DNA from 2 places in the Streptomyces sp. NPDC043427 genome. Region 2 is predicted to be linked to the other one. Evidence: predicted binding sites of a transcription regulator. Region 2 holds the regulator's gene; the other holds the start of a gene.
The links. The regulator HspR, encoded in region 2, represses chaperone genes until heat shock. The targets are predictions, from matches to a motif close to TTGAGNNNNNNNNNCTCAA.

Region 1: a site for HspR is predicted at 4,581-4,599, ahead of lon (endopeptidase La). Genes of this name have one in related genera too.

The regions. Positions count from the first base shown of each region.
Region 1 is NZ_JBWKCC010000002.1:85,593-93,967, forward strand. Features, by position in the region: gene AC067M_RS04245 (sensor histidine kinase) at 1-120, opposite strand, end outside; gene AC067M_RS04250 (hypothetical protein) at 525-1,313, shown strand; gene AC067M_RS04255 (MarR family winged helix-turn-helix transcriptional regulator) at 1,461-1,922, opposite strand; gene lon (endopeptidase La) at 2,126-4,558, opposite strand; gene AC067M_RS04265 (GNAT family N-acetyltransferase) at 4,725-5,399, shown strand; gene AC067M_RS04270 (rhomboid-like protein) at 5,371-6,342, opposite strand; gene AC067M_RS04275 (spermidine synthase family protein) at 6,507-7,184, shown strand; gene AC067M_RS04280 (response regulator transcription factor) at 7,308-8,048, shown strand; gene AC067M_RS04285 (HAMP domain-containing sensor histidine kinase) at 8,045-8,375, shown strand, end outside.
Region 2 is NZ_JBWKCC010000017.1:186,766-195,140, forward strand. Features, by position in the region: gene dnaK (molecular chaperone DnaK) at 1-123, shown strand, start outside; gene grpE (nucleotide exchange factor GrpE) at 120-776, shown strand; gene dnaJ (molecular chaperone DnaJ) at 822-2,003, shown strand; gene AC067M_RS26110 (heat shock protein transcriptional repressor HspR) at 2,009-2,458, shown strand; gene AC067M_RS26115 (hypothetical protein) at 2,901-3,167, opposite strand; gene AC067M_RS26120 (WhiB family transcriptional regulator) at 3,185-4,672, opposite strand; gene AC067M_RS26125 (hypothetical protein) at 4,800-5,468, opposite strand; gene AC067M_RS26130 (hypothetical protein) at 5,476-6,672, opposite strand; gene AC067M_RS26135 (hypothetical protein) at 6,669-7,277, opposite strand; gene AC067M_RS26140 (hypothetical protein) at 7,315-7,941, opposite strand; gene AC067M_RS26145 (hypothetical protein) at 7,969-8,375, opposite strand, start outside.

The DNA.
Region 1 (8,375 bases), on a different contig from region 2:
CACGGCGACGATCAGCCGGTTGCGTACGTGGGTGGGGCGGCCCTTGCCGACGGGGGTGCGCTCCGCGCCCCTGTCGGGGGTTGTCTGCCTGCCTGTGCGCCGCGGCCGCGTCTTCTGCACCGGTGCTCGCATTCCTGACTCGTGTGCCCATGGGACGGGGTGACTTTTCGTCAACTGCTGCGTATGCCTTCCCCCATGCTCTCGGCGTCGTCGGAGCAGGGGGCCCCACCGGTCCCCGACCCTCCCAGCGCCGATGGGCGGGGGGCGCGCATCACCTGACCCGCCACCCGAAGGAGTGAACATCCAAGGAGAGTTGGCGGGCAAGTTTCTCTGGCGTGTGCGACTGCCTTGCACGGCCTGCCGGTTGGACGTGGGCGACGGGCTTTGACAGTATTCGCCGCCACATCTTCCCGGAGCTCAGCATTCCGCCTCAAACCGGGCGCCTGACCTGCTTCGGTGCACCCGTCCTGCGCCCGATGCCAGCCTTTTGCGGACCTTGTGGGGACCTCGTGCAGACTGGCCGGATGCGAACGGAACTTGTGTCGGAGCCCGGCGACAGGGCGTACCCCAACGAGGACTTCGCGAGTGTCGGACTGCCCGCCTCCGGACAGGGCGGTTCGCTCGTCGTCCTCGACGGTGTGACGCCACCGTCGAGCGGTACGGGCTGTCTGCATTCGGTCCCCTGGTACACAGCGCGCCTCGGCGGGGCGTTGACCGAACTGACCGTTTCACTCACGGATGTTCCCCTGTCCGACGCCCTGGCCCGCGCCATCGCGCGTACCTCCGAAGCCCACGCCAAAACCTGTGACCTTTCTCACCCGCGCACCCCACAGGCCACTGTGGCCGTCGCCCGCTGGTCCCCGGACACGGTCGAGTACCTCGTCCTGTCCGACGCGGCCCTGCTGCTGGAGTCCCCCGGCGGCCTGATCACGCCGGTCCTCGACGACCGCCTGTCCCGGCTGCCCCGCTCGGCCCTGCGCTCGGACGCCGTGATCGACGCCACGCTCCGCAACAAGCAGGGCGGGTTCTTCACGGCGGCCGCGGATCCCGCGGTGGCCGGCCGTGCGGTCACCGGCGTCCTGCCCCGCGCCGAGGTCCGCTCCCTGGCCGGCCTGACCGACGGCGCGACGCGATGGGCGGAGACATTCCGCGAGGGCGACTGGACAGACCTGTTCACCTTCCTGCGCAAGGAGGGCCCGGGGTCCCTGGTGGACCGGGTACGGGCGCTGGAGCGGGCCGACGCCGAGGAGCGGGCGTTCCTGGGCCGCGCCAAGACCCACGACGACGCGAGCGTGGTGTACGTCGAGCTGTGAGCCCGCGCCGGGGGCGGCGCTCGGCGGCCCGGTGGGCCAGGGCCGGTCGTTCGGGTCAGGTCGCAGGCAATCGAGGCCGGCCGGTCAGCGCAGCGTGGGGAGCGCGTGCCAGGCCCCGCGTCTGCGGCGTGATCCGAACGACAGGCCCTACCTCTCCATGCCCCGGTTCAGCTCGTGCAGCAGTCGGGCCAGTTCCGCGACCTCGCCGCGGTCCCAGTGGGCGAGCTTGCTGACATAGCGGGCGCGGCGGGCCTCGCGGACCTTGCCGACCCGGGAGCGGCCCTCCGGGGTGAGGTCGACCAGCCAGGCCCGGCCGTCGGCCGGGTCCGGCTCGCGGGTCACCAGGCCGAGCTCCTCCAGGGCGCGCAACTGGCGGGACATGGTCGCCTTGCCGACGCCGATGTAGCCGGCGAGTTCCGTGGCACGCTGGCGTCCGCACTCCTCCAGCCGGACGAGCAGCCCGTACGCGGCGGACTCCAGGTCCGGGTGGACCTCGCGGGCCATCTCACCCTGGCTGGCCCGGGCGCGCCGCAGCAGGACGGTCAGCTCCCGTTCCAGGGACAGGAACTCCTGGTCCACGTTCGCGTCCACGTTTGCGTCCTCGTGCACGTCAGCACCCCTGATCCGGTTTCCCGCTCTTCTGCAGAATCCTGCCGCGCCCAGGACCTGTCCGGGTCGCCGTCGCAGCTCCGTCAGTATTTCGCAGGAGTGGACCAATGGCGGCCTTCGGGCCCCTCGCGTGCCCGGGCGGGCATGGCAAAGCCCGGGTCTCCCTCACGGGGCCCGGGCCCTGCCTCATCCGGAGGCGTCCGTCACGCCGCCACCGGAACCTCCGGCGCCGCGCCGTTCGTGGCCGAGGCCAGCGCCAGCTCCAGGACCTGGCGGACGTCCGTGACGGTGTGGACGTCGAGCTTCTCCAGCACCTCGGCCGGGACGTCGTCCAGGTCGGGTTCGTTGCGCTTGGGGATGATCACGGTGGTGACCCCGGCCCGGTGCGCGGCGAGCAGCTTCTGCTTCACCCCACCGATGGGCAGGACCCGGCCGGTCAGCGAGACCTCACCGGTCATCGCCACGTCCGTACGGACCAGGCGGCCGGAGAGCAGCGAGGCCAGCGCGGTCGTCATCGTGATGCCGGCGCTCGGCCCGTCCTTCGGGACCGCGCCCGCCGGGAAGTGGATGTGCACGCCCCGGTCCTTCAGGTCACCGACCGGCAGCTCCAGCTCGGCGCCATGCGAGCGCAGGAAGCTCAGCGCGATCTGCGCCGACTCCTTCATCACGTCGCCCAGCTGGCCGGTCAGCGTCAGTCCCGCAGCTCCGGTCTCCGGGTCGGCCAGCGACGCCTCGACGTACAGCACGTCACCGCCCGCCCCGGTCACCGCGAGGCCCGTCGCCACGCCCGGCACCGAAGTCCGCCGCTCGGCCGGGTCCTGGGCGGACTCCGGCACATGGTGCGGCCGGCCGATCAGGGCGCGCAGGTCGTCGTCCGTGACGGTGAACGGCAGCTTCCGCTCGCCGAGTTCGTGCTGGGCCGCGACCTTGCGCAGCAGCCGCGCGATGGACCGCTCCAGGTTGCGCACGCCCGCCTCGCGCGTGTACTCGCCGGCCAGCTTGCGCAGCGCGCCCTCGTCGAGGGTCACCTCGTCCTTGTCCAGACCCGCCCGCTCCAACTGGCGCGGGAGCAGGTGGTCACGGGCGATGACGACCTTCTCGTCCTCGGTGTAGCCGTCGAGACGGACCAGCTCCATACGGTCGAGCAGGGCCTCCGGGATGGCCTCCAGGACATTGGCGGTGGCGAGGAAGACGACGTCGCTGAGGTCGAGTTCGACCTCCAGGTAGTGGTCGCGGAAGGTGTGGTTCTGCGCCGGGTCGAGGACCTCCAGCAGGGCCGCGGCCGGGTCGCCGCGGAAGTCGGAGCCGACCTTGTCGATCTCGTCGAGGAGCACGACCGGGTTCATGGACCCGGCCTCCTTGATCGCGCGCACGATCCGGCCGGGCAGCGCGCCGACGTACGTACGCCGGTGGCCGCGGATCTCGGCCTCGTCGCGGACGCCGCCGAGGGCGACGCGGACGAACTTGCGGCCCATGGCGTGGGCCACGCTTTCGCCGAGACTCGTCTTTCCGACGCCCGGCGGCCCCACGAGGGCCAGGACGGCACCGCCGCGCCGCCCTCCGACGACGCCGAGGCCGCGCTCGCCGCGCCGCTTGCGCACCGCCAGGTACTCGGTGATCCGCTCCTTCACGTCCTCCAGGCCCGCGTGCTCGGCGTCGAGGATCGCCTTCGCGCTCTGGATGTCGTACGCGGAAGCACTGTCATCGGTTCGCTCGTTCCAGGGCAGCTCCAGGACGGTGTCGAGCCAGGTGCGGATCCAGGAGCCCTCCGGGGACTGGTCGCTGGACCGCTCCAGCTTGTCGACCTCCTTGAGCGCGGCCTCGCGGACCTTCTCGGGCAGGTCGGCCGCCTCGACGCGGGCGCGGTAGTCGTCGGACTCCTCGCCGTCGCTCTCGCCGTTGAGTTCGCGCAGTTCCTTGCGTACGGCCTCCAGCTGGCGCCGCAGGAGGAACTCGCGCTGCTGCTTGTCGACGCCCTCCTGGACGTCCTTGGCGATGGTCTCGGCGACGTCCTGCTCGGCGAGGTGGTCGCGCAGTTGCTGGGTGGCGAGCTTGAGGCGGGTCACCGGGTCGGCGGTCTCGAGCAGTTCGACCTTCTGCTCGACGGTCAGGAAGGGCGAGTAACCGGAGTTGTCGGCGAGGGCGGAGACGCCGTCGATGGCCTGGACGCGGTCCACGACCTGCCAGGCGCCGCGCTTGCGCAGCCAGGCGGTGGCCAGGGCCTTGTACTCCTTGACGAGTTCGGCGACGTGGCCCGGCAGCGGCTCGGGCACGCTCTCGTCGATCCGCGTGCCCTCGACCCACAGCGCCGCACCCGGCCCGGTCGTCCCGGCACCGATGCGCACACGGCCTCGGCCGCGGATCAGGGCGCCCGGGTCACCGTCGGCCAGCCGTCCGACCTGCTCGACGGTGCCGAGGACGCCGGTGCTCGCGTAGGTCCCGTCGATGCGCGGAACCAGCAGCACCTTGGGCTTGCCGGGCTCCGAGCGGGCGGCGGCCTGGGCGGCCTCCACCGCGGCACGTACGTCGGCGTCGCTCAGGTCCAGCGGAACCACCATCCCCGGCAGCACGACCTCGTCGTCGAGCGGCAGCACGGGCAGGGTGAGCGGTGTGAACGGCGTGGACTCAGCAGCCATGATCTCCCCTTTGGCAGTCAAGTTGAGCTATGCCGACTCAATGCATGGCGCGCCCCGGATGTTCCCCAACCCTCGTTCGCTCTGAGCGATCACCTCTGCCGCGGGGGCCGACTCACCGCATAACGTCGCCACCGTAATAACCGAAATAGGCTAGTGGCCATTACACATGGGGTGGGCTGTGGACGGTGTCGTGCGGACGTGGGTGGACGGGTGGGTCGTGTCGCGCGGGGCCGCCCCGCCGGTGCGCGAGCCCTGGGGGTTCACCGTCGACGTGGGGCAGGCGGAGCACGTGTCGCGCCACGTCCTCGACGCCATGAACGACGCCGTCGAGGAGGAGACGGTTTGCAAGGTGGCCGAGGCGGTGACCGGTGCCGGGGTATGGCTGAAGGTGTTCCAGGATCCGTCGATCGTCGTGGACTGGCTGGGCACGGGCTGGTGGGTCGATCCCGAGCCCGGGTACCTGATGACGGTCCCCCTGGCGGACGCCGCCGGGGATGTGCCGGTCCCCGACGGCTACCGGCTGCGCACCTGGTCGCGCGGCGGTGTGACCCGTGTCCTGGTCGCCGCCGACGACGGTTCTCTCGCCGCGCGCGGCCAGGTCGCGCCGACCGGCGCCACCGCGGTCGTCGATCAGATCGAAACCGTCCCCGCCCACCGCCGCCGCGGCCTCGGCGGCCTCGTCGTACGCGCGTTGCAGCGCGTAGCGGTCGAACAGGGCGCGGAGACCGGCGTGCTGGCGGGGACTCCGGCGGGGCGAGCGCTGTACGAGAGCCTGGGCTGGCAGACGGTGGCACCGCTGACGAGCGCGAAGTTCACGGGGCGACCGGAAGGGCTTGACTGAGGGCGCGGCCCCGCTGCCACCGTCGTACCACCGGCCATGTGGCGATGCCGATGCCCAGGGAGATCAGGTGGCCCCAGTTCGTCATCGGGTCCGTTAGGGCGATCACGTCCAGGACGAGCGTCCAGCCGACCGCGGCCAGAAGGGGCCACCGCAGCCACGGCGTGAGCAGGCCGGCGAGGGCGCCGACGCCCGTGGCGACGCCGAAGCTGATGCCGTAGTCGAGGCGATGCAGGGAGCTGTCGGGCAGGTGGCCGGCCAGCACCGCGAGGCCCACCGGGACCTCGGTGGCGAGGGTGGCCAGGACGTGCCCCAGCAGGAACACACCGGCCGTGCGCGCACCGCCGATCCGCCGCTCCAGGCCGGTCAGGACCAGCAGGAACCCGATCGCGTACGGCGAGAGGAACCCGCCCGCGATCCACAACGCGCTCCCCACCAGCACCAGCACCGGCGTCCGCACCAGATGCGCCACATCCGTACTGGACCCCTGGTGCAGGGCGTACACGAGCGCGGGACCGGCATGTTCGGCGACGAACGAGGTGACGACGAGGACGGCGGCGTAGGCGAAGGTGAACGGGGTGCCGGTGGGAGTCGGCAACAGGCGCCACGGACGCGGGACACGACGGACGCGGACGCGCGGCACCTCGGACGGGACGACGACGGCCGTGCGACTCGTGTCGGTGGCGGAAGCCGGGACGGTGGGGGAAGCCATGACGGTGGCGGAAGCCGGGACGGTGGGGGAAGCCATGACGGTGGCGGAAGCCGGGTCGGTGGCGGAAGCCGGGACTGGCGCGGAGGCCGTGACGGTCGCGGGGGCTGCCACGGACCCGGCGTCCGCCGGCCCGCGCTGGCTCGGTATGCCGTCCAGCAAAGGCGAGGGCGCGGGCGCCGGCGAGGCCGGCGCGTCGGCCCGCGCGGTGTGCTCCGCCCGCACAGTCCGTTCCAAGGTGAGGCGCTCCTTCCGTATCGCCCCACCACCCTTCGCGCCGCACCGACCACCTGTCTGTGACCGACGCCACCCGGACGCCGATTCACAGCGAGTTCCCAGCCCACGCTCACCAGCGTCTTAATTCCTGCAACGGTCCGTCACACCGGTGCCAGGATGAGCACATGCCCACCGCTCACGACATTCCCGAAGTGCTGGACCGCCGTGAGGGCGCCTACGGCGAGGTCGTACTGCGCCGTCACGGCGAGCTGCTCCAGATCATCGCCAACGGCTGTTTCCTCATGGACACCTCCGACGGCCGCTCGGAGCGTTTGCTCGTCGACGCCGCCCTGGACGCCCTGGACGGGCGGGCCGCACCGCACGTCCTGATCGGCGGCCTCGGCGTCGGCTTCTCCCTCGCCCACGCCGCCGCCGACCCCCGCTGGGGACGGATCACGGTCGTCGAGCGTGAGCCCGCCGTCATCGACTGGCACCGCTCCGGCCCCCTGTCCGCACTGTCCCGCGACGCACTCGCCGACCCGCGCACGGAGATCGTCGAAGCGGACCTGCTCGATTTCGTCAATGAGAGATGCGACACGTACGACGCGCTGTGCCTGGACATCGACAACGGGCCCGACTGGACCGTCACCGACGGCAACCACGGGCTGTACGGTCCGGCCGGACTGGCAAGCTGCGCAAGGATGTTGAGACCGGGCGGGGTACTCGCGGTGTGGTCGGCACAGCCGTCGCCGGATTTCGAGGGAACCTTGGGGAATGCCGGGTTCCAACAGGTGCGTACCGAAGAGATCCCGGTTGCCCGAGGCGTTCCCGACGTCGTGCACGTTGCTGTAAGACCTGGATAGCAAAGGCGTGGTGCCTCCCCGTACGCTGCTCCCCTGACGCAGATCATTCAAGCGTCAATCGCAACCATGCGCAGACCGAGGAACCACCCCACTGGTTCCGGAAAGCACACTCAGGGGCGGGCGATGGAGCAGACACACACCTCCCACAACGGCGCGACCACGGCGACTCCGGGCGCTCAGCGGCGAGTCCTGGTGGTCGAGGACGACCCGACGATCGTCGACGCCATCGCAGCCCGACTGCGCGCCGAGGGATTCCTCGTGCAAACGGCGGGCGACGGTCCGGCGGCCGTCGACACCGCAGAGGCCTGGCAGCCCGATCTGCTGATCCTCGACATCATGCTGCCCGGCTTCGACGGTCTGGAGGTCTGCCGTCGTGTGCAGGCCGCCCGTCCGGTGCCGGTGATGATGCTCACCGCGCGCGACGACGAGACCGACATGCTGGTCGGGCTCGGGGTCGGCGCCGACGACTACATGACCAAGCCCTTCTCGATGCGGGAGCTGGCCGCGCGCGTGCACGTCCTGCTGCGCCGCGTGGAGCGGGCCGCGCTCGCCGCGACCACTCCGCGCAGCGGCATCCTGCGGCTCGGCGAGCTGGAGATCGACCACGCGCAGCGCCGGGTCAGGGTGCGCTCGGAGGACGTGCACCTCACGCCCACCGAGTTCGACCTGCTGGTCTGCCTGGCCAACACCCCGCGCGCGGTGCTGTCCCGTGAGCAGCTCCTCGCGGAGGTGTGGGACTGGGCGGACGCCTCCGGCACCCGCACGGTGGACAGCCACATCAAGGCGCTGCGCCGGAAGATCGGCGCCGAGCGCATCCGTACGGTCCACGGCGTGGGTTACGCGCTGGAGACCCCGACTCCATGAGCGAAGGGCGGTCGGCCGCACGGAGGAGCCCCGGGGAGCCCTGGGGCGGCGTACGCCCGTTCTCGATCAAGACCAAGCTGGGCGCGCTGGTCGTCATCTCGGTGCTGATCACCACCGGTCTGTCGATGATCGCGGTGCACACCAAGACGGAACTGCGCTTCATCACGGTCTTCTCGATGATCGCCACACTGCTCATTACGCAGTTCGTGGCGCATTCGCTCACCGCCCCGCTGGACGAGATGAACACGGTCGCCCGGTCCATCTCGCACGGCGACTACACACGCCGGGTGCAGGAGAACCGCTGGGACGAGCTGGGTGACCTGGCCC
Region 2 (8,375 bases):
GACGCGCAGGCTTCGCAGGCCGCGGGCGGTCCGGAAGGCGCCGCCGCCGGTGGTGCCAAGGCCGACGACGACGTCGTCGACGCCGAGATCGTGGACGACGAGCGCAAGGACGGTGCCGCGTGACGGAGGAGACCCCGGGCTTCGAGGAGAAGCCCGACGTCCCCTCCGGCGCCACCCCTGAAGACGCCGAGCCGAAGGCCGCCGCTTCCGAGGAGGGGGCGGCCCCGGCCGGGGACGCGAACCAGACAGCCGGGCTGGTGGCCCAGCTGGACCAGGTGCGTACTGCGCTCGGTGAGCGCACCGCGGACCTCCAGCGACTCCAGGCCGAGTACCAGAACTACCGCCGCCGGGTCGACCGCGACCGGATCGCGGTCAAGGAGATCGCCATCGCGAACCTCCTGACCGAGCTCCTGCCCGTGCTCGACGACATCGGCCGCGCGCGGGAGCACGGCGAACTCGTCGGCGGCTTCAAGTCCGTGGGCGAGTCGCTCGAGACCGTCGCGGCGAAGCTGGGCCTGCAGCAGTTCGGCAAGGAGGGCGAGCCCTTCGACCCGACGATCCACGAGGCGTTGATGCACAGCTACGCGCCGGACGTCACCGAGACGACGTGCGTGGCGATTCTGCAGCCCGGGTACCGCATCGGTGAGCGCACCATCCGCCCCGCGCGGGTGGCCGTGGCCGAGCCGCAGCCGGGGGCCCAGACGGTCAAGGCCGAGGAGTCCGACGAGAAGGCGGCCGGCGACGACAAGGACAACGGTGGCCCGGACGAGGGCTGACGTTGAACTGACGAGACACTCGATCAGGAAGGAGGGGCGTCGAGGATGAGCACCAAGGACTTCATCGAGAAGGACTACTACAAGGTCCTCGGCGTCCCCAAGGACGCCACCGAGGCCGAGATCAAGAAGGCGTACCGCAAGCTCGCCCGCGAGTACCACCCGGACGCCAACAAGGGAAACGTCAAAGCTGAGGAGCGCTTCAAGGAGATCTCCGAGGCCAACGACATCCTCGGTGACCCCAAGAAGCGCAAGGAGTACGACGAGGCGCGCGCCCTCTTCGGCAACGGCGGGTTCCGCCCGGGGCCGGGCGCGGGCGGCGGCTCGTTCAACTTCGACCTGGGCGACCTCTTCGGAGGCGGCGCCCAGGGCGGGGGTTCCGGAGGCTTCGGCGGCGGAATCGGTGACGTCTTCGGGGGCCTGTTCAACCGCGGCGGCACCACGGGCACGGGCACGCGGACACAGCCGCGGCGCGGCCAGGACATCGAGTCCGAGGTCACCCTCAGCTTCACCGAGGCGATCGAGGGCGCGACGGTCCCGCTGCGGATGTCCTCGCAGTCACCGTGCAAGGCCTGCTCGGGCACCGGCGACAAGAACGGCACACCGCGCGTGTGCCCGACCTGCGTCGGCACCGGGCAGGTGGCGCGCGGTTCGGGCGGCGGTTTCTCCCTGACCGACCCGTGCCCCGACTGCAAGGGCCGCGGCCTGATCGCCGAGCACCCCTGCATGGACTGCAAGGGCAGCGGCCGCGCCAAGTCGTCCCGCACGATGCAGGTCCGTATCCCCGCGGGCGTCACGGACGGCCAGCGCATCCGCCTGCGCGGCAAGGGCGCACCTGGCGAGCGGGGCGGCCCGGCCGGCGACCTGTACGTCGTCGTCCATGTCAGCTCCCACCCGGTGTTCGGCCGCAAGGACGACAACCTCACGGTGACCGTCCCGGTGACGTTCGCGGAGGCCGCCCTCGGCGGCGAGGTCCGCGTGCCGACCCTCGGCGGTCCGCCCGTCACCCTGAAGCTGCCGCCCGGCACGCCCAACGGCCGCACCATGCGCGCCCGGGGCAAGGGCGCGGTCCGCAAGGACGGCACCCGCGGCGACCTTCTGGTCACCGTCGAGGTGAGTGTTCCGAAGGACGTGGCGGGGAAGGCTCGTGACGCACTCGAGGCGTATCGCGAGGCGACCGCGGGCGAGGACCCGCGGGCGGAGCTGTTCGAGGCGGCGAAGGGAGCCTGAGCGTGATGGACGGCCGTCGGCGTAACCCGTATGAACTGACCGAGGAGACCCCGGTCTACGTCATCTCGGTGGCGGCCCAGCTCTCCGGCCTGCACCCGCAGACGCTGCGCCAGTACGACCGCTTGGGCCTGGTCTCCCCGGACCGCACCCCGGGCCGGGGCCGCCGCTACTCGGCCCGCGACATCGAACTGCTGCGCACTGTCCAGCAGTTGTCGCAGGACGAGGGCATCAACCTGGCCGGGATCAAGCGCATCATCGAACTGGAGAACCAGGTCGCCGCGCTGCAGGCGCGGGTGGCCGAACTCCAGTCCGCCCTGGACGGCGCGGCGGCGGCGATGCAGCAGCGGGAGGCGGCGGTGCATGCCTCCTACCGTCGGGACCTGGTGCCGTACCAGGAGGTGCAGCAGACCAGCGCGTTGGTGGTGTGGCGGCCGAAGCGGCAGCAGGCCGACTGAGGCGTGTGCCTGCACGTGGAGGGGCCCGGAGTTTCGTCTCCGGGCCCCTTTCGTGTGCCGGAGGAGGCGACGGTGCGCGGAAGGGGCTGGTGGAACGCCAAAGGCAGAGCCGAATGGAAGCGCACCTACGCCGCGCGGTCACCGCGCTCGGCAGGTCGACGCCAGACTGAGGCGAGGGCCCTCGCGCCCCAGTCACTCGCAAGGGTGTCGCCGCGTGCCTTTTTGTCATCGGTGAGGCGATCACCGGGCCCAAGCGGAGCTAGGGTCTTTCGTTTGGATCAGGCCGGATCAGGGAGCGGGGTCCGGTGCCGTGCATCGCAAGGCGGAGGAGGGCGGCAGGGCGGAGCCCTGCCGACCGACGACAACGCGGCCAGGCGCGGTGCCGGGGCCCGCGAGCCCGGCCTGATCCAAACGAGAGGCCCTAACCCCCGGCGCAGGGTGCTCAGCCCAACTGTTCCGTCGTCCCGTCCGGGTGGATCAGGAGGCGGATCGCGCCGCCGTAGCGGTTGTCGTTGATGGTGGCCGGGGTGGGGCCACCGAGTTGCTGGGCGCGCTGTTGGAGGATCGAGAGGATGACGTCCTGGATGTCGCCGTAGGGCGGGGCAGTAACCGGGACGCCGTCGATGAGGCCGGCGTTGGGGGAGAAGACGTGGACCTGGGCGTCGAGTTCGGCGCCGGATGCAGCGGGGGACGGGGTCGCTTCGGGCATTGGGGTTTCCTTCCGGCTCAGGCGCTCTTCGCCTCGTCCTGCTCGGGCAGGGTGGGCAGGTCGCGGTCGGCGGCGTCGGGGGTGCGGGCGTACGTGCCGCGGGCCAGGCGCTGAAGGCGGCCCGACTTCACCAGGGCGGACAGGACGTTGCTGATCGTCTTCGACGGGTCGCCGTAGACGCCGGGTGGCAGCGCGCGCAGGACGTCGCGGGCGGAGAACGGGCCGGGGAAGGTCGCCACGGCGGCCTCCACGGCGGCGCGGATGCTGGGGGCGGCGGCACGGCGGCCGGATACGGTCGCGGAACCCGTGCCCGAGGTCGTGGTCCCGGCGGGCGCCGGGTGCGGCAGGTGGGCGCGGATGCCGTGCAGGGCGGTGCGGATCGCCTCCAGGTGGGCCTCGTCCCCGTCGCCGGAGGTCGCGGCCAGCATGGCGGCCACCTTTTCTATGTTGGCGAGGGAGGCGGCGAGTTCGCGCAGCAGCGGCTCCACGAAGTCGCGACGGAGCGCGGCGACCGGGTCCGTCGTGGCGAGGTCGAGGGAGACGGACCCGGTCAGGGCGGCGAGCTGGGGCGTGTCGGTGCTCTCCGGTCCCACGGCACAGTCCGGGAGCAGTGACTCGACGGATGTCCGCACGGCGTGGACCTCGCGCACCGTCTCGGAGGTGACATCGCCGCCGGGCACGCTCATCAGCATGGTGACGAGCTGTTCCAGGCTGGTGAGCGCGGGCAGCGCGGAGCGGACCAGCGGACCGAGCAGGGCCTGGCGTACGGCCTGGGCGGGATCCTCGTACGAGAAGGCGATCCGCTGCCCGGACTCGGCCGCTGCCATGTCCTCGCTCCTGCTTGCCGTCGGCCCGTGCGTCGGGGAGAACGCCGGGGGCTGTCTGTGGGTCGGCTGCGTGCCGGTGTGCTCGTGCAACTGTGCCGGTGCGTCGGGCATGATTTGCTGCAACGCCCTTTGCTGCTGGGCGAGTTGGTCCTGACGCAGATCGAACGCGTCGAGGATCTGCTCCAGTTCGGGCAGGCCGTGTTCGCCGGTGTGGCGCAGGATCGTTTCGCCGGTACGGTCGCCGGCGCGGGAGCGCAGGCGGGTCAGGCGGCGGGAGGTTCCGCCGAAGCCATCCGCAGAGCGGGTCGGCAGGTCGCCGTTGGCGTCGCCGATGCCGAGCGTGCGGCGGATCCAGCGCCGGTCCTCCTGCGTGGTCGCGGCCGCGTAGCCGGACGGCTCGGCGTGGGCTACGGCGTCCTGGAGGCACTCCGCCCACAGGGGACAGGAAGCGCACAGGTCGCGGGCGGTGCGTTGCAGGACGAGGTGCTGGCGGCGGTGCTCCCGTTGTTCCGGTGAGGGGTCCGTCGCGTCCGTCGTGGTGTCCGCGCTCTCCAGCAGCGGGTGCTGGAAGACGTCCGGTCGGCGCCGGCAGGGCAGGGCGGCGTCAGGTAGGTGCGCCCCCCGTACCGGCCCGCGCGACGAGCGCGCGAGCAGCGCCGTATGGCTTGCCATACGCATGTCTGTTGTCCCCCGTGGTGATCCTTGATCGCCGGGGACTTTAAAGCAATTCGTCAACCTCGTGCAACGCATCTGCAAAGGGCGTGCCGTTCCGACACATTGACGCGACCAAACATTCACATCGGCCTCAGCTGTCCACCGGTCTTGCGTTCTTGCGCCGGAGCAGGCGGCCGAGGAGAGGCGACATCCGGCCAACCGTGGCTTCCAGGCCTCCGCCGCGCAGGGCCAACACCCCGACCACACCGAGGAATCCGACCGGCACGCCCGCCTCCGGGACGAACATCCCGACGGCCGAGGCAATGACGAGGATCACATCCGCCAGGACGACGGTGACGCCGCGCCGGCCCGGGTGGTCCTTCACCATCCAGGCACCGAGGAGGGCCATGCCGGCGAGGGCCCAGTAGCCGAAGGCGGCCGTCCCGCTCACCGCCGTGCCCGAGTTCCAGCGGGCCGCGTCGCCCACCGCCGAGAAGTAGCCGGTGAACGCGGCGGCGAGGATGCTCGATCCGAGAGCCAGCAGCAACTGCGCCCTGCGCCGCAGCAGCCAGACGACCGCGCCGAGGACGAGCAGCGCACAGACGGTGAGGAAGGACGAGCCGCTCCGGGAGGCGAGGGTGACCAGGGTGTAGGCGGCGGCGAGACCGAAGACGACGCGGGGGAGCAGGCGGACGGCCCACGTGTCGTTCTCGTCCTGGCGGAGGAGGCGACGCAGGGGGCTGCCGGCAGCGGGCCGGGGGACGTGCTGCCGGTCGCGCTGCTGTACGCGGTCCGGCGGGGTGCGGTGTGTGCGGCTCATGGGCGGGTCACACTCCCAGGCCGGAGTCGTTCGACTTCTCGGGGGCGGGCGGCGCCTGCGTGGGTGGTGCCGGAGTGTTCTCGGGGCCCGGCGTCACGACGTTCTTCGCCTCGACGTTCACGCCGGGCAGGTAGACACCGTGGGTGCTGACCGCGGTGGCCGCGGCCTGAACCGGGGACGCGGGCTGCCGCGACTCCGCTCCGGTGTTGACGGTGACGCCGGGCAGGAAGACGCCGTGCGTGCTGACCGGGGGAGCGGAGATCTCCGGCGCCTGCCGCTCCTCGACCGCCGCAGCCTCGACACCCTGTTCGGCCTGGAGGGACAGGACCTCCTCCGTGAGCAACCGGGCGTCGGCCTCACGGCCGTCCAGGTGAGCGACGCGGGCGCAGGCCTCGAGGATCGCGACGCGTTGCGCCTCGGGGGTGGTCAGGGACTTCAGCGTCTTGAGGTCGACGTAGCCGGCCTCGGCGACCTGGGCGCGCCGCGGATCGGCGTCCTCGTAGGACAGGTGGTGGACCTGCGCGCGGACGCGGTCCTCGGACAGCAGGGCCCGTGTCTCCGGCGGGAGGCCTTCGAGATCCGCCTCCGACGGCGGGTACATGAAGTGGATGTTGTCGAGGCCCGTTCCGGTGCGGAGCTCGGGCAGTTCCGTCTGGTACGCCACCGACCAGGGGGCGAGACCCCGGGCGAAGAGGACGGCTTCGCCCTGCGTGGCCTTCGCGTACTCCTGGGAGAGAGCGGACCAGGCCTTGCCGGCGAGGGCGTTGCCCTCCTTCTCGTCCAGCTCCAGTGCGTCGTGCACGGCCTTGTCCCACAGGTGGAGGGCGCTCAGTTCCTTGCCGCCCCGGGTGCCCTCCAGGAAGCGCGTGCTCCCGTCCGCCACCGCGTTCTCCGCATCGGTGTACGCCCCGGCGACGTACTGGTTGCTGAGTCGCTCGTTCTCTTCGAGGGAGGGGTGGTCCTGGAGGATGTGGGACCAGAAGGCCGACCTGATGTCGGGGTCGGGTGTCGCGACGTGCGGGCCGAGCTCCTCGTGGACGAAGTCGACGAGGTACTCCGTGAGGCCCTTCTCGGCGGCTCTGGCCTGGGCCTTGAGCTGCTGGGCGATCGCCAAGCCCTGCGCGGGGGTCAGCCGGCGGGCGTCGTCCTTGCGGAGCTTTCGCGCGGCGTCGATGAGCTCGTTCGGCAGCGGCTCCTGGTTCACAAGACCTCCGGCGGGTAGCAGTCGATTTTGATCAGCGCGCCTCGCTTCTCGCCCGGCAGCGGGGCGAGGCCGAGGTTGACCCAGAGCACCGTCACGCGCCCCTCCGGGCCGAGCGCCGGCCAGATGGCCAGGCGGTAGGGGCTCTGGTTCTCCAGCCGCAGGGCACGCGGCATGAGCCAGTGGCCGTCGTGCGGCGGCTCGGGAAAGGCCGGGTCGTCCCAGGCTCCGGAGAACTGGGGCGCGCCGAGCACGGAGCGCGCGGCCGCCTCGTACGCCGTCCACGCCTCGGCGGCGCGGTCCAGCACCGTCTGGTTCTCGGCCGGGTCGTCCGCCCTGAGATGCCAGGTCGTCCAGGACAGGCTCGCGACCGGGGCCCAGTCCCCGCCGACGACCGGGTACAGCGCCATGTGCTGGCCGGTGGCGGTCTCGACGCTGAGCGTCCGCTCGCTCGGTACGGGCTTCCAGCCCAGCAGGGTGCACCAGTCGTCCAGCGCCTGACCGGAGCTGGGCGGGCCGGCCCAGACCGACGGCCAGTCCACGTGCTCCAGTCCCCTCAGTTCCTCGGTGAACTTTTGGGGGGAGCGCTCCGTCTTGAGAGTCGTCATCGTGTGTCGCCTTCCTCGTCTGTCTGCTGGTCCCGGGTCATCCGAGCCAGGCCGGGCCACGGTCCTCCGGATCGGAGGGGCCGTGGCAGGCGAGGCCGATCCTCGCATCGGCCGGAACCGGGCGGGACGCTGAGCCCAGCCCCGAGGTCATCCTCAGCTCGATGACGGGTGCCTCGGGCGTCCGGAAGCGCCACACCGCGACGCGGTACGGGTCCCGGTGCTCCAGGCGCCGTTCCCGGCTGAACCATGCCCGGCCGGGCAGTTCAGGGAAGTCCGTCGCGTCCCACCTCCCGTCCCACTGCGGCGCGCCCATGAAGCCGCGCAGGGCGTCGGCACAAGCCGTCCACCGTGCCTCCGCCAGAGCCAGGACCCGCTCGTTCTCGTCCGTGCCATGGGCCCGGGCGGACCACACGGTGTGCTCGACCCGGGTCACCGGCCGGCCGGGGGCGACCGTGGCGAGGTACAGACGTCCGCCTCCTGCCGTACGGATGTGCATACCGCCCTCGAACCACAGCGGGCGCCAGCCGAAGCCCGCGCACCAGTAGGTGCGCTTGCCCTCGTCCTGCGGAACCCCCGCCCACACCGTGGGCCAGTCCACGCCGATGAGCCGCTCGAGTTCCGTGACCAGTTGGTCGGGGGTGCGGTCGGCGGTCAGGACGGGCATGGGCTGGCTCCTCGGGGTGGGATGTGGTCAGACGCGGCCGTTGGGGTTGCGCGGGTCCCGTGGGGGCGGCGGCGTCGGGGACGCCGGCTGCTGGGGCGCGGGCGTCGGGCGGGGGACGGACGGTTGCTGCACCGGCGGCTGGGACTGCGGGGCCTGCGGCCGGGGCTGGGAGGAGGCCGGCCTCGCCTGGGACTGCGGCTGGGGCTGGGGGTGCTGGCCGGGCTGGGGTGCTGCCGACGGATCGGCGCCCTTGTTCGACGTGGCCGAGCTGACCCGCCCGGTGCGCCGCGTGCGCCTCTCCTCCTCCGCCTGTTCCCGCTCCTGCTTGTTGTCCTTGACCATCGACCGGTAGTTCTTGTGCGTCATCCGGGTGCCCTCGTAGGCGGCCTGCTGCTTTTCGCGTTCGCCGACGGGGAGGAGCCCGGACCGCTGGA